Regions from separate parts of the Ciceribacter azotifigens genome, predicted to be linked through region 2. Evidence: predicted binding sites of a transcription regulator. Region 2 holds the regulator's gene; the other holds the start of a gene.

Region 1 (15,340 bases), on a different contig from region 2:
TTGAGCCAGGTCTGCACGACGTTGAGCAACAGAAGGAAGCCGGCGATATATGCAAAGTTCTCCAACTGGACGATGAATTCCGGCAGGTCGCGGCGTTCCAGCGAATTGTAGAAAGGCGCATTCCATCGGTTCAGAAGGATCTGGCCGTAGGCCGTGAGGAGAATGATCGTCAGCAAGGCCGCCGAAACGAGAAGGATCCGATTGCGCACCGGCGACTCCCAGAAGGATGCCGCCGCGATCGCAATCTGCCGCTTGAAGCCGATCTCATAGGTCGGCTCGGCGGCTCCGGATCGTCCTTGTGGCTCTGCATTGGTCATGAGTCAGGCTCTTCCGCACACCAGATGGCCGGATGGTACAGGCCAGGCACTTGCCGATCGGTTGATAAGCTGATTGCTGTGGCATGAAAAAGGCGGAAAGGGCAAGCTTCCGGCAGATTGCCCTCATTGAACGCCGAGACAATCCGGCCGGGCAAGCCATCGTGTGCTTGCGTGACACGAGATGCCGCGCTATTCCTGCCTTGCTCTAACGGGGTGCCAAAAGGCTCTTAACGACCTGATGGCTGAGAGGTGAACACCAACCCGCGGAACCTGATCCGGCTCGAACCGGCGGAGGGATTAGACGCGTAACAGACGCCTTTTCCCGGAAAACAACACGAAGGAGGGCGCCTATGCGAACCATGATATCCGTTCTTTCCGGTCGCGCGCATATAGCTGCGGCGGCAATTGTGATGCTGTCGTCCGTTTCCGCCTCGGCAGCCGACAAGACGTTGACGATTTATACCTACGAGAGCTTCATTTCCGAATGGGGCCCGGGCCCGAAGGTCAAGGAAGCTTTCGAGAAAACCTGCGAATGCCGTGTGGATTTTGTCGGCGTGGCGGATGGCGTTGCTCTGTTGACGCGTCTGAAACTGGAAGGCGATACGAGCAAGGCCGACCTCGTTCTCGGGCTCGACACCAATCTCGTCGCGGAGGCGAAACAGACCGGCTTTTTCGACGTGCATGGGATCGACACCTCGGCAGTCAAGGTTCCCGGCGGCTTCACCGACGACACCTTCGTTCCGTATGATTATGGTCATTTCGCAGTCGTTTACGACACACAGACGTTGAAGATGCCTCCGAAGAGCATGAAGGAACTCGTGGAGGGGGATCCTTCCCAGAAGATCGTGATCGAGGACCCCCGAACGTCGACGCCCGGACTTGGTTTATTGCTCTGGGTGAAATCGATCTATGGCGATGAGGCACCGGCCGCCTGGCAGAAGCTGAGAGGGCGCATCCTGACTGTGACGCCGGGCTGGTCGGAAGCCTACGGCCTGTTCACCAAGGGTGAGGTGCCGATGGTGCTCTCCTACACGACGTCGCCCGCTTACCACATGGTCGCCGAGGAAACCGACCGTTACCAGGCCGCGGCCTTCTCCGAAGGCCATTACATCCAGATCGAAGTCGCCGGCCTGCTCAAGAATGCGCCGCAGAAGGACCTTGCGCGCGAGTTTCTCAAGTTCATGCTGAGCCCAGGGTTCCAGGATACCATTCCGACGAACAACTGGATGATGCCTGCCGCACCGACATCGGAGCCGCTGCCGGAGGCATTCGCAAAGCTGGTCAATCCATCCAAGACGTTCCTGATGTCGCCGGAGGAGGTCGCGGCCAACCGGAAGGCGTGGATCGACGAGTGGCTCGCAGCAATGACGCTCAAGTAACGATATGCTGGGAAGACGGCAGCGTTTGACGGGTTTCCTTGGCGGGGCGTTCAGTCTTGCCGCCATCGGAACGTTTGTCGGTGTCGCCGTCCTGGCGCTGCTCGGCTATCGCGGGGGCAGGGGCTTCACAGTTCTTTTCTCCGATCCACTGCTCCTGTCCGTGCTGCGCTTTACCCTGTTGCAGGCGGCACTCTCGACGGCACTCTCGGTTATGCTGGCGATTCCGATTGCAAGAGCGCTCGCTCGCCAGACGCGTTTTCCCGGACGCATGTGGGTAATCCGGCTCATGGCGGTGCCGATGGGGCTTCCTGTTCTGATCGGCGCTCTTGGGCTGATCGGCATCTGGGGGCGGCAGGGACTGCTCAACGATGGGCTGCTGTTCCTTGGCAAGGCGGAGCCGGTCAGCATTTATGGCCTCGGTGGCATCTTGCTCGCGCACGTCTTCTTCAATCTGCCGCTTGCAGCACGGTTGATGCTTGCCGGACTCGAGCGCTTGCCGTCCGAATATTGGTTGATGAGCGCGACGCTTGGCATGAAGCCACGGGCGATCTTCCGCTTCATCGAATGGCCTGCGCTCCGCCCGCTTATCCCCGGCATCGCCGGCCTCGTCTTCATGCTTTGTGCCACCAGCTTCACGCTTGTGCTCATTCTCGGGGGAGGTCCCGCCGCGACGACTCTCGAAGTGGCGATCTACCAAGCCCTTCGGTTCGATTTCGATCCGGAACGGGCGGTCTCGCTTGCCTTCTTGCAGATCGCCGTTACGGCCCTGGTCCTGGTGGCGATGGCACTTTTTCCTGCTCCGCGGGAATATGGGCAGACTCTTGGACGCGCATCACGACGGTTCGACGGCGAGAGCCTCACGGCGCGTCTTTCAGACGGCGCCGCGCTCGTCGTCGTCGTGTTGTTTCTCGCTCTTCCGCTCGGTTCAGTCGCGGTTTCGGGGCTAAGGGCCGATCTATTCAAGCTTTTGACCGAGGCGGCATTCTTGCGGGCTGCAGCGACAAGCCTGGCAATCGCACTCGGCTCGGCGTTATCGGCACTCTTGCTTGCGCTGGCGACAATCCACGCGCAAACGGTGATCAGTCTTTTGCAGCGTCCTTCGCTGGCCATGAGAGGCATCTCGATATTGCTGTCGGGCGTGTCGTCTCTCGTATTGTTGGTCCCGACGATCGTGCTCGCCACGGGCTGGTTCATGGCTTTGAGATCGACGGGGGATATCGCCAGTTTTGCACCGGTGGTCGTCGTCGGGATCAACGCGTTGATGTCCCTGCCTTTCGTCATGCGGGTCGTGGCGCCCGCACTGGAAATCCATCGCGCCGCAACAGGACGCCTGGTTCTGAGCCTGGGTATCCATGGATTTTCCAAGCTGCGACTAATCGACTGGCCGCTTCTCAAGAAGCCGTTGCTGACAGCCCTTTCCTTCGCCATGGCGCTCTCACTCGGTGATCTGGGGGCGGTGGCCCTTTTCGGTTCGGAGAAAATCACGACATTGCCGTGGTTGATTTACAGTCGTATGGGGCACTACCGCACCAACGACGCCGACGGACTCGCCCTGATTCTCGGTATGATCTGCTTGCTTCTAACCCTCGCCGGAACCACCGGCGTCCAGCCGCGGAAGGACGAGGCCGAGAATGCCGAACGAATCTGATGCCGTTGTCCTCGACAATGTCCAACTCCGGCTCGGAGCGCAGGAGTTTTCGTTCGACTGCAGAATTCCCAAGGGAGCGATTACTGCCGTTGCCGGACCCTCCGGTTCGGGAAAGTCGACCTTGCTTAACCTAATCGCCGGGTTCGAGACACCGACGCGCGGTCGACTGTTGATCGAAGGAGAGGATATGCGTGGCCTCCTGCCGTCTGATCGGCCGGTTTCGCTCGTCTTTCAGGACAACAATCTTTTCGCTCACCTTGATCTGTTCACGAACGTCGGGCTCGGAATCAACCCGGCTCTCCATCTCGGAGCGAGGGAACGGGAGATGGTATCGACGGCATTGAAGCGCGTTGGTCTCGAGGGTTTCGAGCGCCGTCGCCCTTCGACACTTTCAGGGGGCGAGCGTCAGCGTGCCGCTTTTGCAAGAGCGCTCGTGCGGCGCAAACCGGTGCTGCTTCTAGACGAGCCCTTCGCGGCCCTGGATCCGGGATTGCGATCGGCGATGGCGGATCTTCTTGAAGATCTGCATCGCGAAACGCGCAACACGGTGGTGATTATCACCCACGATGCGGACGAGGTGGCGCGCCTTGCGGAGCACGTGCTCTTCGTCGACCGGGGACGAATTTCCTTCGCCGGTCCGGTCAACGTGTTTCTCGAGCGCCGCGATATCGAAGCCGTCAGAGCGTTTCTCGGTGGGTGAGGCTGAGTGTTGCATCTGGGTTCCGTCGCCATAATTTGGACGTGTCCCAGTGGCATTCGCAGCTCGGATGATGCATTTTCCGCGTACATGCCTCGGTATCGTCTTACCGGAGAAGGCTCCTTTTCCTATATGCTGGTTGTGGTTGCCGGTTGAATGATGTTGTTTCGGGCATATCGAAGACACGAAGAACACGCAGCTGGTGATGACAGTGGAGGGCGGCAGTCATTGATGCCGGCCGCTCGTATTGAAGGAAGGTAGCCCGGGCAGAATGCCAGCTCCGACGGACAGACACATGTGGGCGCTTGGTCCCTTTGCGAGTACGCGGGGAGTGCGGGGGGCATTGAATCTGCTCGCAGCAGTTTCGTTGACTGCATTGCTGTCATCGTGCCAGTCGCTGTTCGAACAGGCTTATGTCGCGGATGTCTCCCCTTCGAACACCCCACAGATCGTTGAAGAGGTTCAAAAGGGTGATCCGCGGGCCCAAATGGGCGCGCGCGAACATCCACGGATCGTCGCAAGCTATGGCGGCGAGTATCACGACGAGAAGACGGAGAAACTGGTCGCGCGTATTGCGGGCGCGCTGACTGCTGTTTCGGAGAACCCGAACCAGTCCTACCGGATCACGATCCTCAACTCGCCGGCAATCAACGCCTTTGCACTGCCCGGTGGATATCTTTACGTGACGCGTGGCCTGCTTGCGCTTGCGAACGACGCATCGGAGGTCGCAGCCGTTCTCTCGCACGAGATGGCACATGTCACCGCCAATCACGGGATCGAGCGCCAGCGCCGTGAAGAGGCGGAGGTCATCGCCAGCCGCGTGGTAGCGGAGGTTCTTTCGAGTGACCTTGCCGGGAAGCAGGCCTTGGCGCGCGGAAAGCTCCGCCTAGCGGCGTTTTCGCGCCAGCAGGAGTTGCAGGCGGATGTCATCGGCGTGCGAACATTGGGCGAGGCCGGGTATGATCCCTATGCTGCCGCGCGTTTCCTCGATTCGATGGCGGCCTACAGTCACTTCACCTCGGTCGACCCCTATTCGGACCAGAGCCTCGACTTTTTGTCGAGCCACCCAAATGCCCCGCAGCGCGTGGAGTTGGCCCGCCGTCATGCGCGCGCCTTCGGGCCCGAGGGAACACACGGCGAGACGGGGCGTGACTATTACCTACAGGGAATCGACGGCCTGCTCTATGGCGACAGCCCGCAGGAGGGCTATGTCCGCGGGCAGACGTTCCTGCACGCAGGGCTCGGCATCCGCTTCGACGTTCCGGATGGCTTTCAGATCGACAACAAGGTCGAAGCGGTATTGGCAACAGGCCCGGGCGACGTCGCAATCCGCTTCGACGGGATCGCCGACAGCGATCACCGCAGCCTTTCCAACTACATTTCGAGCGGGTGGGTCACAGGACTTCTTCCCGAGACAATTCAGGCGATTACCGTAAATGGCATCGAAGCGGCTACTGCCAGGGCCTCCGCAGAACGGTGGGATTTCGACGTCACTGTCATCCGGATCGGTCCGCAGATCTTTCGCTTTCTGACCGCGGTGCCGAAAGGCAGCCCGAACCTGGAGCCGACGGCGAACAAACTACGGTCGAGCTTCCGTCGGATTACCCGACAGGAGGCCGCGTCGCTGAAGCCGCTGCGTGTTCGGGTCATTACTGTTGGCCAAGGCGATACGATCGGCTCACTTGCGGCGCGAATGATGGGTACAGAACGGAAGCTCGAATTGTTCAAGTTGATCAACGCACTCAATACGGGGGCGACGCTCGCGCCCGGAAGCCGGGTTAAGATCATCTCGGAGTGACGTGCGGCCGAGCCGCGACTTGTCATGTGGCAAGTTCGCGAAGCTCGCCGGTGGTGGGGCCACAACTGCTCAGGGCCGTCTTCAGCTTTTCCATTGCGCGAGTTTCGATCTGGCGCACCCTTTCCTTGGAAATGCCGAGTTCGACGCCGAGCTCTTCGAGCGTTGCACCATCTTCAGAGAGGCGGCGTGCCCGAATGATCCGGGTTTCACGATCGTTCAGTCGCTCCATGGCGCATTTGAGCCATTTCGACCAGCGTTCGCCGTCGATCTTGCCGCGCGCTTGCTCGTCGGGCGGGAGTTCCTCGCTCTCCAGCATTTCGAGCTGTTCGATGCCCTGTCCATTCTTGCCCATGATAGGCGTCTGCAGGGAGGCGTCGTTCCCGGCCAGACGGGCGTCCATCGACTGGACATCAGCCACGCTGACGCCAAGCGTGGCGGCGATCTGCTGATGAATGGCTTGATCGGTCAGGTGGCTGTCAGTCTGGGCCAGCTTCGCACGAAGCCTGCGGAGATTGAAGAACAGCGCTTTCTGGGATGAACTCGTTCCGCCTCTGACAATCGACCAGTTGCGGAGAATGTAGTCTTGCATCGAGGCGCGGATCCACCATCCCGCATAGGTGGAGAAGCGGACCTCCCGCGCCGGATCAAACCGTGCGGCTGCTTCGAGGAGGCCTATATAGCCTTCCTGGATCAAATCATTAAGCGGAAGGCCGAAGCCGCGGAATTTCGTCGCCATGGCAATGACCAGGCGCATATGCGCATAGGCGATTCGATTACGTGCATCCCGGTCCTGGCCATTTTTCCATCTTTTGGCGAGATCAATCTCCTCCTCGCGTTCCAGATAGGGCTGAGCCATAGCAAAACGGATAATGTGTCTGTCAACGGACATGGCGTTCATTTGCGTCTCCAAAACTGGATGGCCATGCGGGGCACGAGCACTGACGGCCTTTGATGAACGGGTAAGCAGAGCCCGGGTTCCATGGGTCGAGAAAACTTTCTCGACCTCAATCCGAGGAGAATCAGTTGAAGCGGAGCATCACGTGCCCATTTTACGGGTTCGTCACCGTATCGGTGCATCCCGTTGAGCAAAAATCGCTCTTCTCACGCACTTGTGAAAGTAGGCGAAGAGCGGGGCCCTCAGTGTGCTCGTCGTGAGCGAAAATTCGGCCAGATGTTGTGTGGAAGAGCAAGGCGTGGCATCGGCAGCCCGTTCGAACCGGGCTTGAAGACGATGCCGTAGCGTGAAAACGCGATGGCGATCAACAGCGAGAACCAGGCGCCGAACGCCAATCCAGCGGTTACATCGCTCGGATAGTGAGCTCCTACCATGACTCGCGTCATTCCGAGCCAGACGGCGAGCATGGCAAGAACGGCACGGTAGCGTGGAAGGAGCAGCGCGAGAGCCATGAATAGCGCGCCGATGGTGGTTGCGTGACCCGACGGGAAGCTCTCGAAGCGGGCACTTCCGGCAAAGGGGGAAAAGCCGAATACACCCCACTCTTCAAACTGGATCGGCCGGGCGCGGCCGATCGCGCGCTTGATCAGATTCGCCGAGAGGCCGGAAAGGGCGACGGTTGCGAAGACATAAAGGGCAATCTGGCTTGTATAGAGCGCCTGAAAACGCCCTCTGGCGTTTCCGATTCTGCTGGCTGCCATGAACGTCGCGAAGAAGATGAAGGCGGACCCGAAAAGTATCCACCCGGATTTGCCGATGTCGGTGACGGCGCGACTGGCCGAACGTACCGCGCTCGGTACGTTTCCGGCCGTCGCCGCCGCGGGCATATCGAAGACTAGAAACGCAAGCACGACGAGGTTGGCACTGACGAATAGAAAAATCTGCCAGTAGGACGAAGAAGCAGGAAGCGTATTCCTTTCCCGGCGGGCTTTCAGCCAAACCGCGATTGCGCCTGCGTTTCTCTTCTCAACGGTTCTAACCTGGCGGCTCTTTGCCACACTCCGTCCTCGAGCCTTATGGCCTCTTGCACTGCCGGGTTGCGTACTAGCGCCCGGTAAAGTCTACCATGCGACCAGAAGGCCCGCACAACTTGCCGCGCGGGCCCGGTTGTTAGGTTCTTACGCGGAAAGCGTCTTGAACTCGGCGAGAATGGTGTCGCCCATCTCCGAGGTCCCGACCTGCCGGCAACCTTCTGCCATGATGTCGCCTGTCCGGATGCCTTTTTCAAGGACATTCGCGATCGCTCTTTCAAGGGTGTCGGCTTCCTTGATCATGTTGAACGAGTAGCGAAGGCACATCGCGAACGACGCGATCATCGCGATCGGGTTTGCAACACCCTTTCCGGCGATGTCGGGCGCGGAGCCGTGAACCGGCTCGTAAAGGGCCTTGCGCTTGCCGGTTTTCGCATCAGGGGCACCGAGCGATGCCGAGGGTAGCATGCCGAGGGAACCGGTCAGCATGGCCGCGACATCGGAGAGCATGTCACCGAAGAGGTTATCCGTGACAATGACGTCGAACTGCTTCGGGTTGCGCACCAGCTGCATGCCGCCGGCGTCGGCCAGCATATGCTCGAGCTTGACGTCCGGGTACTTCGCCTTGTGAACTTCGGTAACGACCTGATTCCAGAGCACGCCCGACTTCATGACGTTCCGCTTTTCCATCGAGCAGACGGCATTCTTGCGGGTGCGGGCAAGCTCGAAAGCGACGGATGCAATACGCTCGATCTCGTAGGTGTCGTAAACCTGTGTGTCGATTGCGCGTTTCTGACCGTTGCCGAGGTCGGTGATCGTCTTCGGTTCGCCGAAATATACGCCGCCTGTGAGCTCGCGCACGATCAGGATATCGAGTCCTTCGACCAGTTCAGGCTTCAGCGACGACGCCGAGGCGAGTGCCGGATAGCAGATCGCCGGACGAAGATTGGCGAAGAGTTCCAGATCCTTGCGAAGGCGAAGAAGGCCGGCTTCCGGGCGGACGTCGTAGGGAACGGCGTCCCACTTCGGGCCGCCGACGGCGCCGAAGAGTACGGCGTCTGCAGACATGGCCTTGGTCATGTCACCTTCGGAGATCGCAACGCCGTGTGCGTCGTAGGCGCATCCGCCGACAAGTCCCTCGTCGGTCTCGAACCCGGCCTTCATCTCACTGTTCATGTAGGCGATGATCTTGCGGACCTCGGCCATGGCCTCGGGGCCGATGCCGTCACCAGGGAGAAGGAAAAGCTTGCGCACTGTCATGGGAAACCCCTGCTTCAAATAAGTTGCGGCGTTTTATCGACAGCAGACCGCCATTTCAAGCGCGGCAAGACCACAAGTGGTACGCCTTGGACCAAAAGCGATGAAGGCGACCGTAAGGCCGCCTTCATCGAAATTCTTGAGAGAGCTTATGCCCAGGGATGAGCAACAGCGTTTGTCTTTTCGAAATTCGCTATGCTCACCGCCTTCTCGAGAGTCAGGCCGATGTCATCGAGCCCATTCAGCAGGCAATGACGCTTGAAGGGATCAATGTCGAACTTGATCGTTCCGCCGTCGGGGCCGGTGATTTCCTGGGCTTCCAGGTCAACGGTCAGAACGGCGTTGGAACCGCGGCCGGCATCGTCCATCAGCTTCTCAAGGTTTTCGGGGCTGACGACGATCGGCAGGATGCCGTTCTTGAAGCAGTTGTTGTAGAAGATGTCGGCGAACGACGTAGAGATTACGCAGCGTATGCCGAAATCGAGCAGGGCCCAGGGCGCGTGCTCGCGAGATGAACCGCAGCCGAAGTTGTCTCCGGCGACCAGGATCTGCGCGTTGCGATAGGCGGGCTTGTTGAGGACGAAGTCCGCGTTCTCGGAGCCGTCTTCTTTGTAACGGGCTTCCGCGAAAAGTCCTTTGCCGAGACCAGTGCGCTTGATTGTCTTCAGATAATCCTTCGGGATGATCATGTCGGTGTCGATATTGACGACCGGAAGCGGTGCGGCGACGCCGGTGAGCTTAACGAACTTTTCCATCATTCCTGCCTGTGATCTTCAACGTTCCTGCGGGTTTCCTGCCAATAGAGGAAAACCGAGAGAAATTGAAGGAGAATCTCACGTCTATAGCCTACGCCGTCATCATCGCTGATGATTGCGTCTGGCCGAGACGGTATATACGGGTCAGCGGATCAGAGATCGATGATGGTGCCGCGTCCGTCATTCCACACATGCATCTCGCGGCTTTTGGCCTTGGCGTGGAGGGGGGCCGGTTTCGCTCGCATCGAAAGCACGCGCACGGCGAGAGAAACGGTCAGGATCGCCCCGGCGACGAGCGTAAGGGAAATCGTGAAGACGGCAGCAGCCGCGAAGACGCAAATACCGGCGAGAGCGAGGCCAATGGTGCGAAGGTTTTGCATGGTCGAAGTCCTTTCTCGAGTAAGGTGGTCCTTTCATCCCCGAATTGCAAGGTTTCCTGACGTTCGATCGTCTTGCATGCTCCGACAAAGCTTGGCACAAGTGCGTCCATGAGCTTTTCATCCTCTGCCAGTCTTTCGGTCCGGTTGCGCCGTTCCGTTTTGAGCGTTCCTGCCGTCAATCCGCGAGCAATCGCCAAGGTTCCGGATCTCGATTGCGACGTCGTGATCTTCGACCTCGAAGACTCGGTCGCTCCGGAGAGGAAAGGGGAAGCGCGAGAGAATCTCCGGCGCTTCTTTGTCGAGATGTCGACTTTGCACGACAAGGAATGCGTCATCCGGATCAACGGTCACGATACCGGATTCGCCGAGGACGATATGGCGACGGTCCTCGCTTGCCGTCCCGACGCCGTGTTGCTGCCGAAGGTTGACGGCCCACAGGACGTGGAACGGGTAGCCGATCTATTGGCCGAGGCCGACGCGCCGGAGGGCTTGCGCATATGGGCCATGATGGAAACGCCTCTCGGTGTACTCAATGCAGCCGCGATTGCGCGAATGGGCCGAACCGAAGGGGCGCGGCTTGACTGTCTGGTGGTCGGCCTCAACGATCTGCGCAAGGCGACGGGTGTGCCGGCTGGGTCCGGTCGGGCTTTTCTTGTGCCTTGGCTGATGCAGGTGGTTCTGGCGGCGCGGGCCTTCGGACTGGACGTAATCGACAGCGTCAGCAATGATTTCAGCGATATTGCCGCGTTCGAAGCCGAGTGCCGGCAGGGGCGTTCCATGGGTTTCGACGGAAAAATGTTGATCCACCCCGCACAGATTGGTCCGGCGAACCGGCATTTCGGTCCGAGTGCGGAAGAGATTGCGGAGGCGCAGGCAATTGCCGAGGTTTTCGCCACTCCGGCGGCGGCCGAACTCAACGTCGTCAACAGCAACGGCCGGATGATCGAACGGCTGCATCTCGATCAGGCCGAGCGGCTGTTGGCCAAGGCAAGGATTATCCAGGACAGGAAAGGCAATTCGGCATGAAACTTTATCGATTCCTCACGGGACCGGATGACGCATCGTTTTGCCACCGGGTGACCGATGCATTGAACAAGGGCTGGGAGCTGCATGGTGCACCGAGCCTCTCTTTCAATACCGCTACGAACCAGATGTACTGCGGACAGGCGGTGGTGAAGACGGTGCATGGCAAGGATTACGATCCGAGCATGAAGCTCGGCGAGCAATAAAGAAAAGGCCCCGCGATCGGGGCCTTTTCTTTGAAGACTGGACTTTCGTCAGCCGTTGGCGGCAGCGTCTTCGGCGCTTTCCTCGATGCGGGCCATGTCGTCGTCACTCAGGCCGAAGTGATGTCCGATCTCGTGGATCAACACATGGGTGATGATGTCGCCCAAGGTTTCGTCGTTTTCCGCCCAATAGTCGAGAATCGGACGGCGGTAGAGCATGATGCGGTTCGGCATCTCGCCGGTTTCCATGGTGAAACGCTCGGAAATGCCGCGGCCTTCGAAGAGGCCGAGCAGATCGAAAGGAGTTTCGAGCGCCATATCCTCGAAGACTTCGTCGGTCGGAAAGTCGGCGATCTCGATAATCAGGTTGTCGGTGAGTGCACGGAATTCTTCCGGCAGATGGCTATAGGCTTCGATCGCCAGTGATTCAAACGTGCTGATCGTCGGTGCGTGGCGTTCACGCCAATCTTCGGTCTGATCCATCCGGGCCATCGGAACTCCTTGTCTGCCCAGTCATATAGGACCTTTGCCGGCACTTTTCGAGGGAAAATCCGGACAAGGAATAAATTCTTATGAAATGCGGTTGACTCTTTACTGAAGCTCTGGAATCCATAGAAACATATAGAGAACAAAACGGAGTTGGACGTCATGGCTGGGAAGGCTGTGGCGCGGGAGACGCTCTTTGCCCTGCGTCAGACCATCGCTCACATCGAGGGACGAACTGTAGTCGATCCGGATGCCGCGCGCAGGGAAACAGAGACGCCCGGACTTGCAGTGCGAACCTCCGGGAGAGGTGGCATGAAGATATTGCCGTTCGGTCTTCAGGCAATGGATGAACCCATGGAAGGCGGACTTCCCCTTGATGCCGTGACCGAAATTCGCAGCGATCGGCTGGGAAATGCCGGAGCGGCAAGCGGTTTCATGCTGGCGCTTTCCGCTCGTCTTCTGGTGCATTCCTCTTCCGGCGCAGGGCCGGCCCGCATTCTCTGGATTGGTGATGAGACCGTGGCCAGGGAGGTGGGGCTGCCCCATGCTGCCGGTCTTCAGGATTACGGACTTGATCCGCGGCATCTCCTGTATGCCAGACCAAGGCGGATCGAAGATGGGCTCTGGCTTGCGGAGGCAGGTCTTGCAAGTGGCGTCTTCTGTGCCGTCATTTTGGAAGTTTGCGGCAATCCTCGTCGTTTCGGCCTGACGGAAAGCCGCCGCCTCAGTCTCAAGGCGCGTTCCACTGGCCGGCCCTTGCTGTTGTTACGGCAGGGAGGGGAAGAAGAGGCCGGCAGTGCCGTCTTTCGCGTTCGCATCCGCCCGTCATCGGCGCAATCCCGTCGTCTTACCGATGGTTCCGTACTCGGCGGCAGCATAGCCAACCCCGTTTTCCAGGTCACTTTGGAAAAGAGCCGGCTTCCGGCACCTGTCGATATCCATCTGGAGTGGAACCCCTATGACTGTCTGTTTTCCCTCACCACCCTCCTCCCTGTTTCAGCAGGCAACAAACAGACGAATTCTGGCGCTGTTCTTTCCCCATCTGCCGACGGACAGAATCGCACGTCGCTACTGGGGAGGGGCGTGGCGTTCGACAGGGCGTCCTGATCATCCACCTCTCGTTTGCACAGGGCGGATGAAAAATGCCATGCGACTGACGGCTGTCGACGAGATTGGCGCCGCCATCGGGCTGAAACCCGGTCAGGGTCTGGCGGAAGCGCGGGCGATTTGTCCTGCTCTTGATGCCGTTATCGCAGATGAGGCCGCTGAGCGCCGATTTCTGGAAGGAATTGCCGACTGGTGTGATCGCTATACGCCGCTGGTCGCCATCGAGGGCGGGGACGGCCTTTTTCTCGACATTACCGGCTGTTCCCATCTCTTGGGCGGCGAAGAATTGTTGCTTGGAGATATTCTAAAGCGCCTGTTCGAGATGGGGCTTGATGCTCGCGGAGCGATTTCCTCCACGCCCGGGTTGTCCTGGGCAATGGCGCGCTTTGGCGGCAATGGCACTGTCGCCGAAGGGCACGCCAAATCTGTCCCGGCCTCCTTTCCGGTGGCCGCATGCCGGTTGCCGGAGGAGACGGTACTGGCGCTTCGAAAGACGGGGCTCAAGCGGGTCGGGGATCTGCTTGCGGCTCCACGGGCACCGCTTGCTCGCCGGTTCGGTCCCTTGCCATTGCTGCGGCTTGACCAGATGCTCGGCCGGGAGGATGAGCCGATCTCGCCGCGCCGTCCAGTTGCGGATCTCTCCGTCGAGCGGCGTCTTGCCGAGCCCCTTCAGTGTGAGGAAGCCATCCTTCAACTCGTCCAACGGATGGCTGTAACGCTGAAATCGGAACTCGAGGCACGTTGTCAGGGTGGTCGCCGCTTCGAATTGCTTCTTTTCAGGGTCGATGGAAGGGTCTTCCGAATTGGTGTGGGCAGTTCCGTCCCTCTGCGCGATCCGACAGGCATTTCCTGCCTCTTTTCCGAGCGCCTTGTCGCCCTGCATGACGATCTGGATGCAGGTTATGGTTTCGAGATCCTGCGGCTCAATGTGCTGCAGGCAGAGACGCTCCACCGCTTGCAGTCGGATTTTGTCGGTAGTGCTCCAGTCGAAACCGCATTGGCAACTTTTGTCGATCAGGCGGTCGCCCGTTTTGGTCCGAATTGTCTCGTGTGGCCTGTCTTGCAGGAAAGCCATGTGCCGGAACGAGCATCGCTTCTTCTGCCGGTCACCGATCTCAAGGGGATCGTCTCCCCGGACATTGAGCAGAAGAAGGCTGGGACGGACTGGCCTGTCAAGGCGAGGCGGCCGATCCGTCTTCTGAAGGTTCCGGAAATCATAGAGGCGACGGCCGAGGCTCCGGAAGGGCCTCCCATGAGTTTCCGTTGGCGGCGATGTCTTCATCGGGTCCGGCGTGCCGAAAGTCCGGAGAAACTCGCCATGGAATGGTGGATCGATGGTGAAGAGGCTCCCGCCCGGAACTATTTCCAGGTCGAGGACGACGAGGGTCATCGCTACTGGTTGTTTCGTGAGGGGGCCTATGTCTCGAATGCCGAGATGCCACGCTGGTTCATGCACGGAGTTTTTGCATGACGGCCGCACCCGCCTTTTTCGAGATCGGAACGCGAACGAATTTTTCCTTTCTGGAAGGAGCGTCTCATCCGGAGGAACTCGTCGAGGCGGCCAGCCAGCTATGCCTTCCAGGCCTCGGTGTTGCGGATCGAAACACCGTTGCCGGGGTGGTGCGCGTGCATGCCCAAGCCAAGGAAATGGGATTCCGGTTCCAGCCGGGGGCACGGCTAGTCTTCGCCGACGGCACGCCGGATATCCTTGCCTATCCGCAGAATCGCCGCGGATGGGGAAATCTCTGTCGGCTCCTCAGTGCCGGTAATCTCAAGGGAGAAAAAGGCGTCTGCATTCTCCATGAGGAGGATCTGATCGAATGGGGGGAGGATTTGCTCATTGCGGTGGTGTCGAAGACGGAACATGCCATGGACGACAGGGATTTGCCTGGGTTGCTTCGGCGCTTGGTCTCCCGGTTCGGCAATCGGGCATACCTGGCGCTTGTTCCGCGTTATGACGGTCTCGATCGAGTTACCTTTGCCACACTTGCGTCTATGGCCGAGACTGCGGGACTTGCTCTGATCGCCAGTAACGAGCCGCTTTATCACGAGGCGGCACGTCGTCCGCTCGCTGATATCGTCACCGCTATCCGTACCCATGTCCCCATCGCCGAAGCCGGTTTCCGTCTGGCCGCGAATGCGGAACGCCATCTGAAGACCGGGGCGGACATGGCCCAGCTCTTCAGGCATTATCCACAGGCGATCGCCAACACGCAGCAGTTCTTTAGCCGGCTCTCTTTTTCTCTGGACGAGTTGCGTTACCAGTATCCGGATGAGAGCCTTGCCGGTGAAACACCGTCTGAGACGCACGAGAGATTGGCTCGCTCCGGTGCGGCAAGGCGTTACCCCGAAGGGGTGCCCGAA
Region 2 (15,340 bases):
AGACCTCGATGCGCTTCAGGATATCGGTCATGGCGCGAGTTTAGCCCTGTGCGACGGAATTGGAAACCTCGATCAATTTGTCGAGCGCCGCGGCCGCTGCGCCCGTGTCCAGCGACCGGCTGGCGAGCGCCATGCCCTCGCGGACGTTCTGTGCCTTGCCGGCGACGACGAGCGAGGCGGCTGCGTTGCAGAGCGCAACGTCCCGATAGGCGGTCCTGGCGCCGGCAAGCACCTCGCGCAGCGCGGCCGCGTTGACGACGCCGTCACCGCCGCGGATCGCTTCCAGCGGAACGACCGGAACGCCGAAATCCTCCGGCGTCAGCTCGAAGGTCGTGATCTCGCCGTCCTTCAGTGCGGCGACCATGGTGGGGCCGGTGGTCGTAACCTCGTCGAGGCCGCTTCCATGCACGACCCAGGCGCTCGTCAGGCCGAGATCACGGAGTGCCTCGGCACCGGGCAGGAGCCATTCAGGAGAATAGACGCCGAAGAGTTGCCGCTTGACACTGGCGGGGCTCGAAAGCGGGCCGACGATGTTGAAGATCGTGCGGGTGCCGAGTTCGACGCGCGCCGGGCCGACATGGCGCATGGCGGGATGATGGAGCTGGGCGAACATGAAGCCGATGCCCGCCTCGCGAATGCAGCGCGAGATGGTTTCCGGATCGATGTCGAGTTTGACGCCGAGCTGCGAGAGCGCGTCGGCAGTTCCCGATTTCGAGCTCAGCGCCCTGTTGCCGTGCTTGGCGACCGGAACACCGGCGCCGGCGACGATCAGAGAGGCGAGGGTCGAAATGTTATAGGTATTGGTGCCGTCGCCGCCCGTTCCGACGATGTCGATGGCGTCCTCTGGTGCCTCGACCGGAACCATCTTGGATCGCATGATCGAAACGGCGCCGGCGATCTCGTCAACCGTTTCGCCGCGCACGCGCAGCGCCATCAGGAAGCCGCCGATCTGGGCCATGCTGGCCTCGCCGGACATCATGACTTCGAAGGCGTCGCTCGCCTCGACGCGGCTCAGCACCTGGCGCGTCGCGACCTTGGCGATAAATGGTTTCAGTCCTGACATGCTGTCGTTTTCCCCCAAGGCCTAGCGAACCATCGCCTGCTCGGCGAGCGTGCGATTGATGGTCACGCCGTATTCGGTCTGCAGCCGGTTGACCATCTGGTCGAGGATATCGTCGCCGGCGGCCTTGGCAAGCGCAAGAACCTGGGCGTCGTCGTCACCGAGAATGTTGGTCGTCGGCTGTTCGCTGACGGCCGTAACCTTGAGCAGGATCTGTGTTTCCGGGTCGGCGCCGGGTGCTGCCGCGACTGTGCCGTTCGGACCGGAGAAGGCGGCGGCAACGGCCGCGCGGCCGAGGATCGGGTCGTCGGTCGCGCGACGAATGCCGGTCTTGGATTCGACGGCGAGGCCGAGTTCCTTGCCGAGCGTTGCAAGGGTCTCGCCCTTTGCGAGGCGGCCCTTGAGGCTCTCCGCCTTGGCGCCGAGGGCGATCTTCTGTTGTTCGACGGTCCAGTCGGTGACGGCTTTTTCGCGGACCTCGTCGAGCGTGCGATCGCGTTCGGGCACGACTTCGGTCACCTCGAACCAGAGATAGCCGTCAGTGCCGATGTTGAGCGGCAGGGCCTCCGTACCGACGTCGGTCTTGAAGACCTCGGCCAGCAGTTCGTCGCGCGACGGAAGCGTGACTTCGCCTTCGGCCATGTCGCGGCTGCGACGGTCCACGGGCTTCACGCTGACCGGTTTCAGCTTCAGCTGGGTCGCGGCCTCGGCGAGCGTCGAGCCGGAGGCGCGCAGATCCTCGAACTGGTCGTGGATCGTCATGATGTCTTCCTGGGCGGCGGCCTCTGCAAGCGCCTTGCGGATTTCGTCCTTCACCTCGTCCAGGGTGCGCGTGCGGCCTTCCTTGATGTTGGTGACGCGCAGGATGACGGGTCCGAAGGTTCCCTCGACGACGGGCGTCGTTCCGCCTTCCTTTGTGACGGCGAAGGCTGCTTCGGCAAGGGTCTGGTCGGGCATCTGCTCGCGCGTGAAGTCGCCGAGCAGGACGTCGCTCGCAGTCTTGCCCTGGTCGGTGACGAGCTGGTCGAACGGCGTTCCGGAGACGAGTTCGGCCTGGGCCGCGTCGGCCATCTCGCGAGTCTCGAAGGTCAGCTGTTCGACTGTGCGTGTTCCGGGGACTTCGTAGTTCTTCTTGTGGGCCTCGTAGTCCTGCTTGATCGCCTCGTCCGAGATGGAGGCCAGATCGGCTATGTCGGAGGGCTCGAGCTTCACGTAGGAGAAGCTCCGGTATTCGGGCGCGCGGTAGCGGCTCTTGACCGTTTCGAACCAGGCGCCGAGCGTCTTGTCGTCCGGTGCTGCGATCGGGTCGATATTGGCCTTGGTGAGCAGAAGATAGTCGAACGAGCGGTTCTCGTCACGATAGCTCTTCAGCGCGTCGACGAGCACCTTCGGCGGCTCGAATCCGTCGGCCGTCGCCTCGACGATCTGACTGCGGACGGCGACCTTCGAACGTTCGCTGATGTAGTCGTCCTCGCGCAGGCCGGCATTGCGTAGCCGCGACGTGAAGAGCTGACGGTCGAACTGGCCCGACGGGGTATGGAAGGCCGGGTCGTCGGCGATCAGTTTGGCGAGACGGTCTTCGGAGAGCCCGAGATTCATCTCCTCCGAAAGCTGGTCGAGTGCGGCGCCGGCGGCGAGCTGGGCGAAGACCTGGTTCTCGATGCCGAGCGCACGTGCCTGTTCGGAGGTAATCTGCGTGCCGAAGCGGCGGCCGAGATCGGCGAGCTGTCGCTGGTAGGCAAGGCGGAATTCATTGACCGAAACGCTCTGGTCGCCGACGGCCACGACCGTTTCGGAAACACCGCTCGTCAAGGATCGTGACGCGCCCCAGATGCCGAAGGAGACGGCAAGAATGAGAAGAAGGAATTTTGCCACCCAAGTGTGGGCGGCCTTTCGCATGACGACGAGCATCGGGACGCAAACCTCATTTCTGTTGCTCGCCAGTCGGCGAAGCAGATGACGTTCCATAAATCAAACCCGCAAGGAAATGAAGGCGTGATCTCGCGAATCTGAGGCGCGCGGCGCGGGGGCTATGTCGCGGGTCTTCGCGCGACATCGCTGCGCGCGGATATTTGCGTATGACAAATATCAATGTTCGCCGCTCGCCGCTCTCCCTATAGTGGTGTGCAGACGCGGATCGGTCGAACGAGGAAGCTCTAAGTGACAGCCCAGGCAGAGATACCGACGAACGTCCGTCGAGAAGGACTGACCTCCCAGGAAGTTGCGGCAGCGCTTGAGGTCCATGGCGCCAATGTCCTGCCGATCGGCAAGCCGCCGTCCTTCGTCAAGGTGCTGCTCATGCAGTTCCTCAGTCCGTTGATTTACATCCTGATGGCGGCCGCGGTGGTTTCCGCCTTCGTCAGCGAGATCACCGACGCGCTGTTCATCGCGGCCGTGCTGGTGATCAATGGCATCATCGGGGCAGTGCAGGAGTACTCGGCCGGACAATCGGCGAACGCGCTGCGTGCGCTGGAGGAGCCGCAAGCGACGGTCGTCCGCGACGGTACACGCCAAGTGATCGACGCGACCGGACTGGTGCCGGGTGATCGCGTATTGCTCGAATCCGGGCAGCGTGTTCCCGCCGACATCCTGCTCGACGCATCCGAGCATCTGCAATGCGACGAGGCCACCCACACCGGAGAATCGCGTCCCATCTACAAGTCCGCGGGTGACCACGTCTTCGCCGGCACGATCGTCACCCGCGGTCGGGGCGAAGGCGTGGCCACGGCGACGGGCAACAGGACCGAACTCGGCAGGATCGCGGACGCTATCCACGAGCGCGCGACGGCCAAGCCGCCACTGATGATCCGCATGGAGGAATTTACGCGCCGTATTGCCGTCGCCGTCGGCGTCGCAATCCTCTTCCTTTTCGCGGTCGGCTGGTGGCGCGCCATGCGGGTCGGCGATCTCTTCACCATGTCGATCGGCCTCGCCGTCAGTGCCATCCCCGAGGCCCTGCCGATCGCCATATCGGTCGCGCTCGCGATCGGCATGCGGCGTATGGCTCGTGTCAATGTCATCGTCCGAAATCTTCCGGCGGTGGAGTCGCTCGGCTCGTGCACGATGATCGCGACCGACAAGACCGGCACGCTCACCCTGAATGAGCTGACGGTGACGGACATTCGACTGCCTGATGACAGCCACTGGATGCTGGAGGCCGGACCGCATCCACTGTCGGGAGGCATCAAGAGCCATGACGGCCGCAAGGATGGGCCGAGTGCCGCGGTGCGGCGGCTCCTCGGCGTCGGGAGCTTGCCGAACGAGGGAGAGATCAGTGTCGATGATGCCGAGAGCTGGCGCCCCGTCGGCGATACGGTGGACGTGGCATTGCTGGCGGCAGCCCATAAGGCCGGTATCAGCCGTTCGAGCCTTCTCGAGAGATTTCCGCTCGAACGGCGCATTCCTTACGAGCCTGAGCAGAAATACGCCGCCTCCTTCCACCAGGTCGAGGACCGCATGCACGCCTTCGTCAAAGGCGCGCCGGAACTGTTGCTCTCGATGTGCAAGACGATGGAGACGGCCGAGGGGGCCGTTCCGATCGATCGCGCCCACGTGCGCGGCCAGATCGAGGAGATGGCGCGTGAAGGCCTGAGGGTACTTGCCTTCGCCTCTGGCGAGATCGGCGGTTCCGAAGACGGCGACTACGGCGGACATCTGCTGATCGATCTCAATTTTCTCGGCCTCGTCGGGATGCAGGATCCGATCCGCCCGGAAGTGCCGGCCGCGCTCGACGCCTGCCGGCAGGCCGGCATCGGGGTTGCCGTCGTGACCGGCGACGATCCGACCACGGCGAGCGTGATCGCCCGCAAGGCAGGAATGCGGTTTGACGAGGCGGACGTGGTGACTGGCGACCAGATCGCCGATGCCGTCGCCGCCGGCGGGGACGCGCTCGACGAAATCACTCGGCACGGACGCGTCTTCGCGCGCGTGAAGCCGGACCAGAAGCTCGCGATCATCCGGTCGCTCGCCCGCAACGGCCACTATGTCGCCGTGACCGGCGATGGCGTCAACGATGCGCCGGCGCTCAGGCACGCTCACGTAGGAGTGGCAATGGGTCACGGCGGAACCGAGGTCGCGAAGGAGAGCGCCGACATCATCCTGACCGACGACAATTTTGCCTCGATCGTCGCCGGGATACGGGAGGGACGTGTCGCCTACAACAACATCCGCAAGGTGATCTTCATGCAGATCTCGACGGGTGCCGCCGAGGTCCTGCTCTTCCTGCTTGCGATGGTGCTCGGCGCACCGATGCCGATGACGGCCGTGCAACTGCTCTGGCTCAATCTCGTCACCAACGGCGTGCAGGACGTGGCGCTCGTGACCGAACCTGCGGAAGGCGACGAATTGCGCTCGCCGGTGCGCCGTCCCGGGGAGCCGATCTTCGACCGGCTGATGCTACGGCGCATTGCCCTCGCCACCCTGGCCATGGGCGGAGGCGGCTTTGCCTTCTTCTATTGGGCGACGACATCCGGTCTGTCGCAATTCGCCGCCAGCAACCTGCTGCTGCTGCTTTTCGTGCTCTTCGAAAACTTCCAGTGCATCAACAGCCGCTCGGAGCGCCGCTCGGTCTTCCAGCAGTCGCACGTCTCGAACCCGTTCCTGCTGCTCGGAGTCCTGGGCTCCCAGGCCCTGCACATCGGCGCGATGTACCTGCCGGGGGTGAACGATCTCCTGCAAATCGCGCCGATTTCGCTGGAGCAGTGGCTGTTGCTGCTGCTCGCCGCCGCATCGGTTCTCGTGGTCAGCGAAATCGACAAATGGCTGTTGCGCCGCCGGGAGGCGAGGACCCGTATCGACGACGGCCGGACGACGTGACGAGAAAAGGCCCGGCAGATCATCATCTGCCGAGCCCTGATTTTCTGCCGCGCGAGCGCTGTCAGCGTTGCGATACGGGCACGTAGTCGCGCTTCGGCGCGCCGGTGTAGAGCTGGCGCGGACGGCCGATGCGCTGCTGCGGATCCTCGATCATCTCGTTCCACTGGGCGATCCAGCCGACGGTGCGGGCGAGCGCGAAGAGAACGGTGAACATCGTGGTGGGGAAGCCGAGCGCACGCAGCGTGATGCCGGAGTAGAAGTCCACGTTCGGATAGAGCTTCTTCTCGATGAAGTAGGGATCGTTGAGGGCGATCTTCTCGAGTTCGAGCGCCACCTTCATCAGCGGATCGTCGGCATGACCGGTCGCTTCGAGGACCTCGTACATGGTCTTCTGCATGATCTTCGCGCGCGGGTCGTAGTTCTTGTAGACGCGATGACCGAAGCCCATCAGACGGAACGGATCGTTCTTGTCCTTGGCGCGGGCGATGAATTCCGGAATGCGGTCAACAGAGCCGATTTCCTGCAGCATGTTGAGCGCCGCTTCGTTGGCGCCGCCGTGGGCCGGACCCCAGAGGCAGGCGATGCCGGCTGCGATGCAGGCGAACGGGTTGGCGCCCGACGAGCCGGCGAGGCGAACGGTCGACGTCGAGGCGTTCTGCTCGTGATCGGCATGCAGGATGAAGATGCGGTCCATGGCGCGGGCAAGCACCGGGTCGACCTTGTACTCGTCGCAAGGAACGGCAAAGCACATGTGCAGGAAGTTCGCTGCGTAGTCGAGATTGTTCTTCGGGTAAACGAAGGGCTGCCCGACATGGTATTTGTAGGCCATGGCGGCGATCGTCGGCATCTTGGCGATCATGCGCAGCGAAGCGACCATGCGCTGGTGCGGATCGGTGATGTCCGTCGAGTCGTGGTAGAAGGCCGACAGCGCGCCGACAGTGCCGACCATGACGGCCATCGGGTGGGCGTCGCGGCGATAGCCGGAGAAGAACTTGCTCATCTGTTCATGCACCATGGTGTGGTGCGTGACGCGGTAGTCGAAGTCTTTCTTCTGTGCGGCGGTCGGCAGGTCGCCGTAGAGAAGCAGGTAGCAGACTTCCAGGAAGTCGCCCTTCTCGGCGAGTTGCTCGATCGGATAGCCGCGGTGCAGCAATACGCCCTCGTCGCCATCGATATAGGTGATCTTGGATTCGCAGGACGCAGTCGAGGTGAAGCCCGGATCGTAGGTGAAGGAGCCGGTATGCTTGTAGAGGGCCCCGATGTCGATGACATTTGGCCCGATGGTTCCTTCCTTCACCGGAAGGTCGACCTTCTTGTCGCCAAGTGCCAGTGCTGCGCTTTTTTCCGTCATGCTAATCCTCCGAAATTGGCGGTCCGGCGCCTTCAAGAAGGCGTCGCAGGTTGAGCGTCCCGAGTTAGCTATATGATCCCGACGTTAATGCCAAGCTAGCCAAAGGGCAAATTGTGCGACGCGAAATGCCAGCAACATATCGTTATTTCCGATGCTTATCTCGGCGCTATCATGAGGTGTTTCAGGCTTCCTTCCGCGCGCACTGATTGCTACAGTCTGCCGGTGAGGCGGATGCCGTAGCGCCGGCGTCCGGTCCTCCGATCGGGGCTGGGGTCGTCTTGGGAGAGATCGCGGAAGACCGCGCCAGGACCGGGGTAGGGGAAGGGCCGGCATTCGCCGTTGCCATCCCCTTTGACGCGATGGCTATCGCGGAGCCGCGTCCGGCTGGAGCACTCGTCGTCCGCGAGGCGACGGGCCGGGAAAGCCTTGTTTCGCGCGTTTCCCGTTTGACCGCGATGGTAGCGCGGTCGGCAGACGCGGCGATTGGCCGCGAGGCGGCGTTCGGGCATGTCTTCCTTTTCGTGCCCGTCGCGCTGGGTGCAGGAGCCGCTATCTGGTTTGCCCTGCCGCAGACCCTGCCGATCTCAGCGCCGGCGCTCCTGTTGTTGGTCTCCGCCCTCTTCGCGGTGCTCTCGCGCTTCGGCAGACCCGTGGCGTATCGGACGTGGTCGGCGCTGGCGCTCTGTGCCGCCGGGATGCTGCTCGCCGAATTTGAGACTCGCAGAATGCAGACGGTCATTCTCGACACGCCCGTCACGACGCAGGTGACGGGAAGGGTGCTCCGGCGGGAAGCGGGGGCGGCCGGCGAGTGGCGCTATCTCGTCCGCGTAGAGGCGACGGCAGAACCGCAGATCAGACGCGCACCGGAAGAGGTCGTGCTCACGACCCGCGCCCGACACGAGCCTTTCGCACTCGGCGAGGTGCTGCGTGGGAAAGCACGGCTCTCGCCTCCTTCCGGGCCGGCCTTGCCGGGTCTCGACGACTTTTCGTTCCCCGGCTACTTCGGCGGGATCGGCGCCGTCGGCTACTTTCTCGCGGCTCCGGTGCGCATTGACAGCCTCCCGGAGAGCGGAACCGGCGCATGGTGGGAGGCCGCCGAACAGACGCTCCTTGTTGTCCGTGACGGCATCACGCAGCGAATCAGGAGAACGGTTCCGGGCGATGCCGGCGGTTTTGCCGCCTCCATCGTCACCGGCGACCGGCGATCGATGTCGGAGGCGACGACGGAGGCGCTGCGGCTTTCGGGGCTGGCGCACATCACCGCGATCTCCGGCCTCAACATGGCGCTCGCCGCTGGCATTTTCTTTGTCGGCCTTCGCAAGCTGCTTAGCCTCTCGCCGGCGATCGCCCAGTCTCGGCCGGTAAAGAAGATCGCTGCCGCTGCCGCACTCGTCGCTGCCTTCCTTTACCTGATGATTTCCGGCTATCAGGTCTCCGCCGTCCGCGCCTTCCTGATGACGGCGATCATGCTGGTCGCCGTCCTGTTCGACCGTCCGGCGATCAGCCTGCGCAACCTCGCACTGGCGGCGATCGTCATTCTTGCGATCTCCCCGTCGCAGGTGCTCGGCGCGAGTTTTCAGATGTCGTTTGCTGCGACCGCCGGGCTGATTGCCGGCTACGACGGTTGGCGGCGGAGTGCAGGGCGGTCGTCGCGCTACGCGCCGGACTTTCCGGGCCGCAAGGCCCTTTCGTTCCTGTGGAACTTCGCCGCCGGCACGTTCGTGACCTCGCTGATCGGGGGACTGGCGACGGCAATCTTCGCGGTCGCCCATTTCCATAGAATGGCACCTTACGGCCTCGTCGCGAACCTCGCGGCGATGCCGATCATTTCGGTCGTGGTGATGCCGGCGGCGCTGGCGGCAATGCTGCTCATGCCATTCGGCCTCGACGCTCCGTTCCTCATTCTTGCGGGCGAGGGACTCGAGATTGTCATCGTGATCGCAACCACGGTGGCGAGCTGGAGCGAGGGGACGTCGTTCGGCCGGTTCGGGGCATGGTTCCTGCCGCTGGCGAGCGCGGGACTGCTGTTGCTCACTCTGCTGCACACGCAGCTGCGCTGGATCGGCGCGGCAGTTCTTGCGGCCGCGATCGGCCTTGCGGTCCTCCTGCCACCGGAAGAGACGGCCAACCTCATCGTCTCGGAGGACGGACGCCTGGCGGGTCTGCCCGGCGCCGACGGCAGGACGATCGCGACGAACCGCAGCAAACCGTCGGACTTCCTCTTCTCACAATGGCAGCACGCGCTTGCGCGCCCCGATCATCTCGGACCGCTCCGCAGCGAGGACGACGCCGTCGCCGGCACCCGGGCGGACGAAACGGACCGGCTGTCGGCCGAGCAGATAAGGACTGTCCGCGACACGATGCGCCGGCAGTTCGGCGCAGCGGCCCCCGGCCGATTTCTCTGTACGGGCAAAGTCTGGTGCATCGCCCGGCTGCCGGACGGGTGGCGGATCGCCACCGTCGAGGACCCGGCACTTCTCGGCGTCGCCTGCGATGTCGCCGATCTCGTGATTACGCCGCGCCGTTCACCTTTCGGCATCTGCCGCTCCGGAGCGAAGATGATCGATGCGGAAATGCTGCGGCGCACGGGCGCGACCGAATTCTATCTCGGAAATCATGAGGATCGGGACATTCGCCGGCGGACCGCATTCACCACCCTCGACAGGCCCTGGCAGCGGCATCGCCTTTACGACTGGCGGACCGACAGCTTCGCCGACCGAGAGCCCGCGGAGTTCGCCCCCGCGGAACAGGTCAGTGATAGCGGCGGATAAGTCCGACCAGCTTGCCCTGGATCTTCACACGATCAGGGCCGAAGATGCGCGTCTCATAAGCCGGGTTCGCAGCCTCGAGCGCGATCGAATCGCCCCGGCGGCGGAAGCGTTTCAGCGTTGCCTCCTCGTCGTCCACGAGTGCCACCACGATGTCGCCGGGCGTCGCGTTGCTGGCATTGCGGATGATGACCGTATCGCCGTCGAGAATACCGGCCTCGATCATCGAATCACCCTTGACCTCGAGCGCATAGTGTTCGCCCGATCCGAGCATCTCGGCCGGGATCGTGATTTCATGAGTGTTGTGCTGGATCGCCGAGATCGGTACCCCGGCCGCGATGCGGCCCATGACAGGAACCGCAACGGAATTCGATCGCTCCTCTGTGGACGGTTTGGCGGCCGGCGCCGCCTGTCCCTTGCCGAGGCTTCCCTCGATGACGCTCGGCGAGAAACCCCGCCGCGGCTGCAGGCTGGAGGAATAGGCCTCCGGCAGCTTGATGACCTCCAGGGCTCGCGCCCGGTTCGGCAGCCGGCGGATGAAGCCACGCTCCTCGAGCGCCGTGATGAGGCGGTGGATACCGGATTTCGAGGCGAGGTCGAGCGCGTCCTTCATCTCGTCGAAAGACGGCGGCACGCCCGATTCCTTCATCCGCTCGTGAATGAAGAGAAGCAGTTCCTGTTGCTTGCGCGTCAGCATGGTCCAGAGCCCCGTCGTGTGAAACAAATCCAGAACATACACTATCTGTTCCATATGTGTTCCGCAAGTGCTTAAATATTGGTAAGCAATTGGCCGTTCGGGGGAATTTCGCGTGCATTCGCGTCCGGCGGACAGCGACGGGATGGGGCCGCAGCCGCCTTGCAAAGCGCCCGCAAATCGCGCAAACCAGACGCGGTCGACAAGGAGGGTGCGGGATGTCCACTGCCAAGGAGACGCCGCGCGGCGTCGATCACATCGTTCTGCCGGTGCACGGGCTGAAGCCCGCACGCGAGCGGCTCGGAGCGCTGGGTTTCACAGTTGCCGCCGATGCGCTGCATCCCTTCGGCACCGAGAACGCCTGCGTCTTCTTCGCCGACAAGACCTACCTCGAGCCGCTTGCGGTGGCGAGCCGTGAAACCTGCGAGGAAGCCGCGCGCAAAGGCAATGTCTTCGTCGCCCGCGACCGCGCCTTCCGTTTCCGCGCGCCGGACGGCGAGGGTCTTTCGGGAATAGCGGTTGCCGCGACAAGTGCGACGGCGGACCACGAGGTCTATTTCGAGCACGGTCTGTCGGCTGGTGAAATCCTCCATTTCTCGCGGCCGCTCAGATTGCCGGACGGCACCGAGGCGACAGCCTCGTTCAGGCTTGCATTCGCCGCCGACCTGCGTGCGCCCGATTTTCTCCTCTTTTCCTGCGAGCGGGCCAATCCGCTGCCGGCGGATCGTGCCGCGCTCGAACGCCACGAGAACGGCGTGACGGGCATATCCGCCGTTGTGCTCACCGAAGAAAACCCCTCCGACTTCCAGGAGATGCTGGAGACCGTCTTCCATCAGCGCGAGATCGAGGCGCATTCCTTCGGCATCGTCGTCCCTTCGGCGAACGCGAAGATCGAGGTGCTGACGCCCGCCGGCCTTGCTGGCTATTTCGGGCTCGACGCCCGAAATGCCGGACGCGGCCTCGCCGGTGCGGCGATCGTCTTCCGGACCGGGGATCTCGGCGTGACAGAACGCTTGCTGGCTGCTAATGGCGTTCGCCATGCACGCAAAGATGGCCGCCTGATCGTACCGCGTGACGCGGGACAGGGCGCGCATTTCGTTTTCCAGGAGGAATAATGAGCACTTCGACCAATTCCGAAGTCGTCGTCGGCGAAGGCGCCACCAAGGTCGTCTTTTCCAACTCCAGGCGCTTCTCGCTGATTGCCGGCCCCTGCCAGATGGAAAGCCGCGATCACGCCTTCATGATGGCCGGCGCGACAAAGGAAATCTGCGACAAGCTCGGCATCGGGCTCGTCTACAAGTCGTCCTTCGACAAGGCCAACCGCACGTCGCTCTCCGGCAAGCGCGGCATCGGCCTCGACAAGGCGATGGAAGTCTTCGCCGATCTGAAGAAGGAATTCGGCTTTCCGGTGCTGACAGACATCCACACCGAGGAGCAGTGCGCGACCGTCGCCCCCGTTGTCGACGTGCTGCAGATCCCGGCCTTCCTTTGCCGCCAGACCGACCTTCTGGTCGCTGCCGCCAAGACCGGTCGGGTCATCAACGTCAAGAAGGGCCAGTTCCTCGCCCCCTGGGACATGAAGAACGTGCTCGCCAAGATCACCGAAAGCGGCAATCCGAACGTGCTCCTGTGTGAGCGTGGCGCTTCCTTCGGATACAACACCCTGGTCTCGGATTTCCGGTCGCTGCCGATCATGGCGGCGATGGGCGCTCCCGTGGTGTTCGACGCCACCCACTCGGTGCAGCAGCCCGGCGGGCAGGGCGGCTCGACCGGCGGGCAGCGGGAATTCGTGGAGACGCTGGCGCGCGCCGCGGTTGCCGTCGGCGTTGCCGGTCTCTTCATCGAGACCCATGAGGATCCGGACAATGCCCCGTCCGACGGCCCGAACATGGTGCCGCTGAAAGACATGCCGCGGCTTCTCGAAAAGCTGCTCGCCTTCGACGCCGTCGCCAAGGGCGCTTGAGGCGATCCGTATCGATTACGGCCTTTTCTTTTGGAAACGCCGGCCCGATGGGCCGGCATTTTGCGTTCATCTTCACCTTTCGGCGTCTGTCACACTGCGTGCATTGTATTTTTCCCGTCTTCGATTAAGACAGGCGCCATCCTCAATCCCACCCAGTACCAGGGAGGCGCTCATGACTGCAATCACCGACATCATCGGCCGCGAAATTTTGGACAGCCGCGGCAATCCGACCGTCGAGGTCGACGTCTATCTCGAAGACGGCAGCATGGGCCGCGCGGCCGTTCCGTCGGGCGCCTCGACCGGCGCACATGAGGCAGTCGAACTGCGTGATGGCGGCAGCCGCTACCTCGGCAAGGGCGTCGAGCGCGCCGTCGAGGCCGTCAACACCGAGATCTTTGACGCGGTCGGCGGACTGGACGCGGAAAACCAGATCCAGATCGACAAGGTGATGATCGAGCTCGACGGCACGCCGAACAAGTCGCGCCTCGGCGCAAACGCCATCCTCGGCGTCTCGCTCGCCGTCGCCAAGGCCGCCGCCGAGGCTTCCGGCCTGCCGCTCTATCGCTATGTCGGCGGTCTGAACGCCCATGTACTGCCGGTCCCGATGATGAACATCATCAACGGCGGCGCCCATGCCGACAACCCGATCGACTTCCAGGAATTCATGATCATGCCGGTCGGCGCCGAAACGATGCGCGACGCCGTGCGCATGGGTTCGGAAGTCTTCCATACGCTCAAGAAGGAACTGGCCGCCCAGGGGCACAACACCAACGTCGGCGACGAGGGCGGCTTCGCGCCGGGTCTCGAAAGCGCACCGGCCGCCCTCGACTTCATCGTGAAGTCGATCGAGAAGGCAGGCTACCGCCCCGGCGAGGACATGTACCTGGCGCTCGACTGCGCCTCGACCGAGTTCTTCAAGGACGGCAAGTATGTGCTCGAAGGCGAGGGCCGCACGCTTGAGCCGGAAGCCATGGCGGAATATCTCGCCGAGCTGGCCGCGAAATACCCGATCATCTCGATCGAGGACGGCATGGCCGAGGACGACTGGGACGGCTGGAAGGTTCTGACCGACAAGATCGGCTCGAAGTGCCAGCTCGTCGGCGACGATCTCTTCGTCACCAATTCCTCGCGTCTGCGCGACGGCATCCGGATGGGCGTCGCGAACTCGATCCTCGTGAAGGTGAACCAGATCGGCTCGCTCTCGGAGACCCTCGACGCTGTCGAGACTGCGCACAAGGCCCGCTATACGGCCGTCATGTCGCACCGTTCGGGCGAAACCGAGGACTCGACGATCGCCGACCTCGCGGTTGCCACCAACTGCGGACAGATCAAGACCGGCTCGCTAGCTCGCTCCGACCGGCTCGCCAAGTACAACCAGCTGATCCGCATCGAGGAAATGCTGGGCCCGCAGGCCCGTTACGCCGGCTCGTCGATCCTGCGCGGCTGACGTTCCAGCCTTCTGACGCTGATCGGCCCGCGTCCCGGAAGGGGCGCGGGCCAACTTTTTTCCGCGTAGCCGCTATGGTCAACGATCGATTAAGCAATCGCGGCTAGTTTGATCCAAGATCGTTTTGCGTATCAGGGCGTCGCTCGATGTGGACCAGGCAGCACAAGAACCGGAAACTCGGACGTTTTGTCCTTCCGCTCGTGACCGTCGCATTCCTCTCCTACTTCGGTTATCATTCGATCCATGGTGATCGCGGCCTGATCGCTGCGCAGGAATTCGAGAAGCTGAGATTTAAGCGCGGCGCCGAGCTGGCCGAGCTCGTGTCGCGTCGCAAGTCGCTGGAGCGGCAGGTTGAATTCCTGAGTGACGGCTCGCTCGAGCGCGACATGATCGATGAGAAGGCGCGCTACCAGCTCAACGTGTCGCGCCCCGACGAAATTGTGATTTTCAACAACCAAATGAATTAACCGAAATTCGGTTAATCGCCAATAGTAATTATAATTCAATATCATATCGTGAATGCGAGCTATGCATTTATGGCATTGCGGCCGCCCGTTTTCTTGCCTATCCTTCGCGCCGATCTAAATTTGACAAAACCTAGGGAGGGACGAATGGCGCCGCGAAAACCTGCGACTGCGAGCGGTCGCAAGCCGACGACCAAGTCTGCCGCAAAGAAAGAATTGACTCAGGGGCTGGTTGCGGAATTCGACCGCCAGAGCGAGCTCGACGCCTACCGCGAAATGCTCCTCATCCGCCGCTTCGAGGAAAAGGCCGGCCAGCTCTACGGCATGGGCTTCATCGGCGGCTTCTGTCACCTCTATATCGGCCAGGAGGCCGTCGTCGTCGGCGTCCAGATGGCGCTGAAGGATGGCGACCAGGTCATCACAGGCTATCGTGACCATGGCCACATGCTGGCTTGCGGCATGAGCGCACGCGGCGTCATGGCCGAACTCACCGGCCGTCGCGGCGGGCTGTCCAAGGGCAAGGGCGGCTCGATGCACATGTTCTCCAAGGAGAAGAACTTCTACGGCGGTCACGGCATCGTCGGCGCGCAGGTGTCGCTCGGCACCGGTCTCGCCTTTGCCAACAGGTACCGCGAGAACGGCAATATCTCGGTCGCCTATTTCGGTGACGGCGCTGCCAACCAGGGCCAGGTCTACGAAAGCTTCAATATGGCGCAGCTCTGGAAGCTGCCGGTGATCTATGTGATCGAGAACAACCGTTACGCCATGGGCACTGCGG

The links. The regulator LexA, encoded in region 2, represses DNA repair genes until DNA is damaged. The targets are predictions, from matches to a motif close to TGTTCNNNNTGTGTTCNG.
Region 1: the regulator LexA is predicted to act here: its motif matches at 11,997-12,014, upstream of ACM6UT_RS22300 (ImuA family protein).

The regions. Positions count from the first base shown of each region.
Region 1 covers NZ_JBLQTA010000026.1:6,507-21,846, forward strand. The annotation lists gene ACM6UT_RS22235 (ABC transporter ATP-binding protein/permease) at 1-317, opposite strand, end outside; TPP riboswitch at 517-631, shown strand; gene thiB (thiamine ABC transporter substrate binding subunit) at 728-1,696, shown strand; gene thiP (thiamine/thiamine pyrophosphate ABC transporter permease ThiP) at 1,701-3,344, shown strand; gene ACM6UT_RS22250 (thiamine ABC transporter ATP-binding protein) at 3,328-4,044, shown strand; gene ACM6UT_RS22255 (M48 family metalloprotease) at 4,337-5,839, shown strand; gene ACM6UT_RS22260 (RNA polymerase factor sigma-32) at 5,862-6,737, opposite strand; gene ACM6UT_RS22265 (phosphatase PAP2 family protein) at 6,977-7,495, opposite strand; gene leuB (3-isopropylmalate dehydrogenase) at 7,913-9,025, opposite strand; gene leuD (3-isopropylmalate dehydratase small subunit) at 9,172-9,777, opposite strand; gene ACM6UT_RS22280 (hypothetical protein) at 9,930-10,157, opposite strand; gene ACM6UT_RS22285 (HpcH/HpaI aldolase/citrate lyase family protein) at 10,266-11,183, shown strand; gene ACM6UT_RS22290 (DUF1737 domain-containing protein) at 11,180-11,386, shown strand; gene ACM6UT_RS22295 (metallopeptidase family protein) at 11,435-11,875, opposite strand; gene ACM6UT_RS22300 (ImuA family protein) at 12,032-12,976, shown strand; gene ACM6UT_RS22305 (Y-family DNA polymerase) at 12,927-14,447, shown strand; partial or broken gene ACM6UT_RS22310 (PHP domain-containing protein) at 14,444-15,340, shown strand, end outside.
Region 2 covers NZ_JBLQTA010000008.1:115,345-130,684, reverse strand. The annotation lists gene trpC (indole-3-glycerol phosphate synthase TrpC) at 1-31, opposite strand, end outside; gene trpD (anthranilate phosphoribosyltransferase) at 41-1,063, opposite strand; gene ACM6UT_RS13465 (peptidylprolyl isomerase) at 1,085-2,971, opposite strand; gene ACM6UT_RS13460 (cation-translocating P-type ATPase) at 3,221-5,875, shown strand; gene gltA (citrate synthase) at 5,937-7,226, opposite strand; gene ACM6UT_RS13450 (ComEC/Rec2 family competence protein) at 7,505-9,997, shown strand; gene lexA (transcriptional repressor LexA) at 9,978-10,691, opposite strand; gene ACM6UT_RS13440 (VOC family protein) at 10,907-11,803, shown strand; gene kdsA (3-deoxy-8-phosphooctulonate synthase) at 11,803-12,651, shown strand; gene eno (phosphopyruvate hydratase) at 12,824-14,098, shown strand; gene ACM6UT_RS13425 (FtsB family cell division protein) at 14,245-14,565, shown strand; gene pdhA (pyruvate dehydrogenase (acetyl-transferring) E1 component subunit alpha) at 14,710-15,340, shown strand, end outside.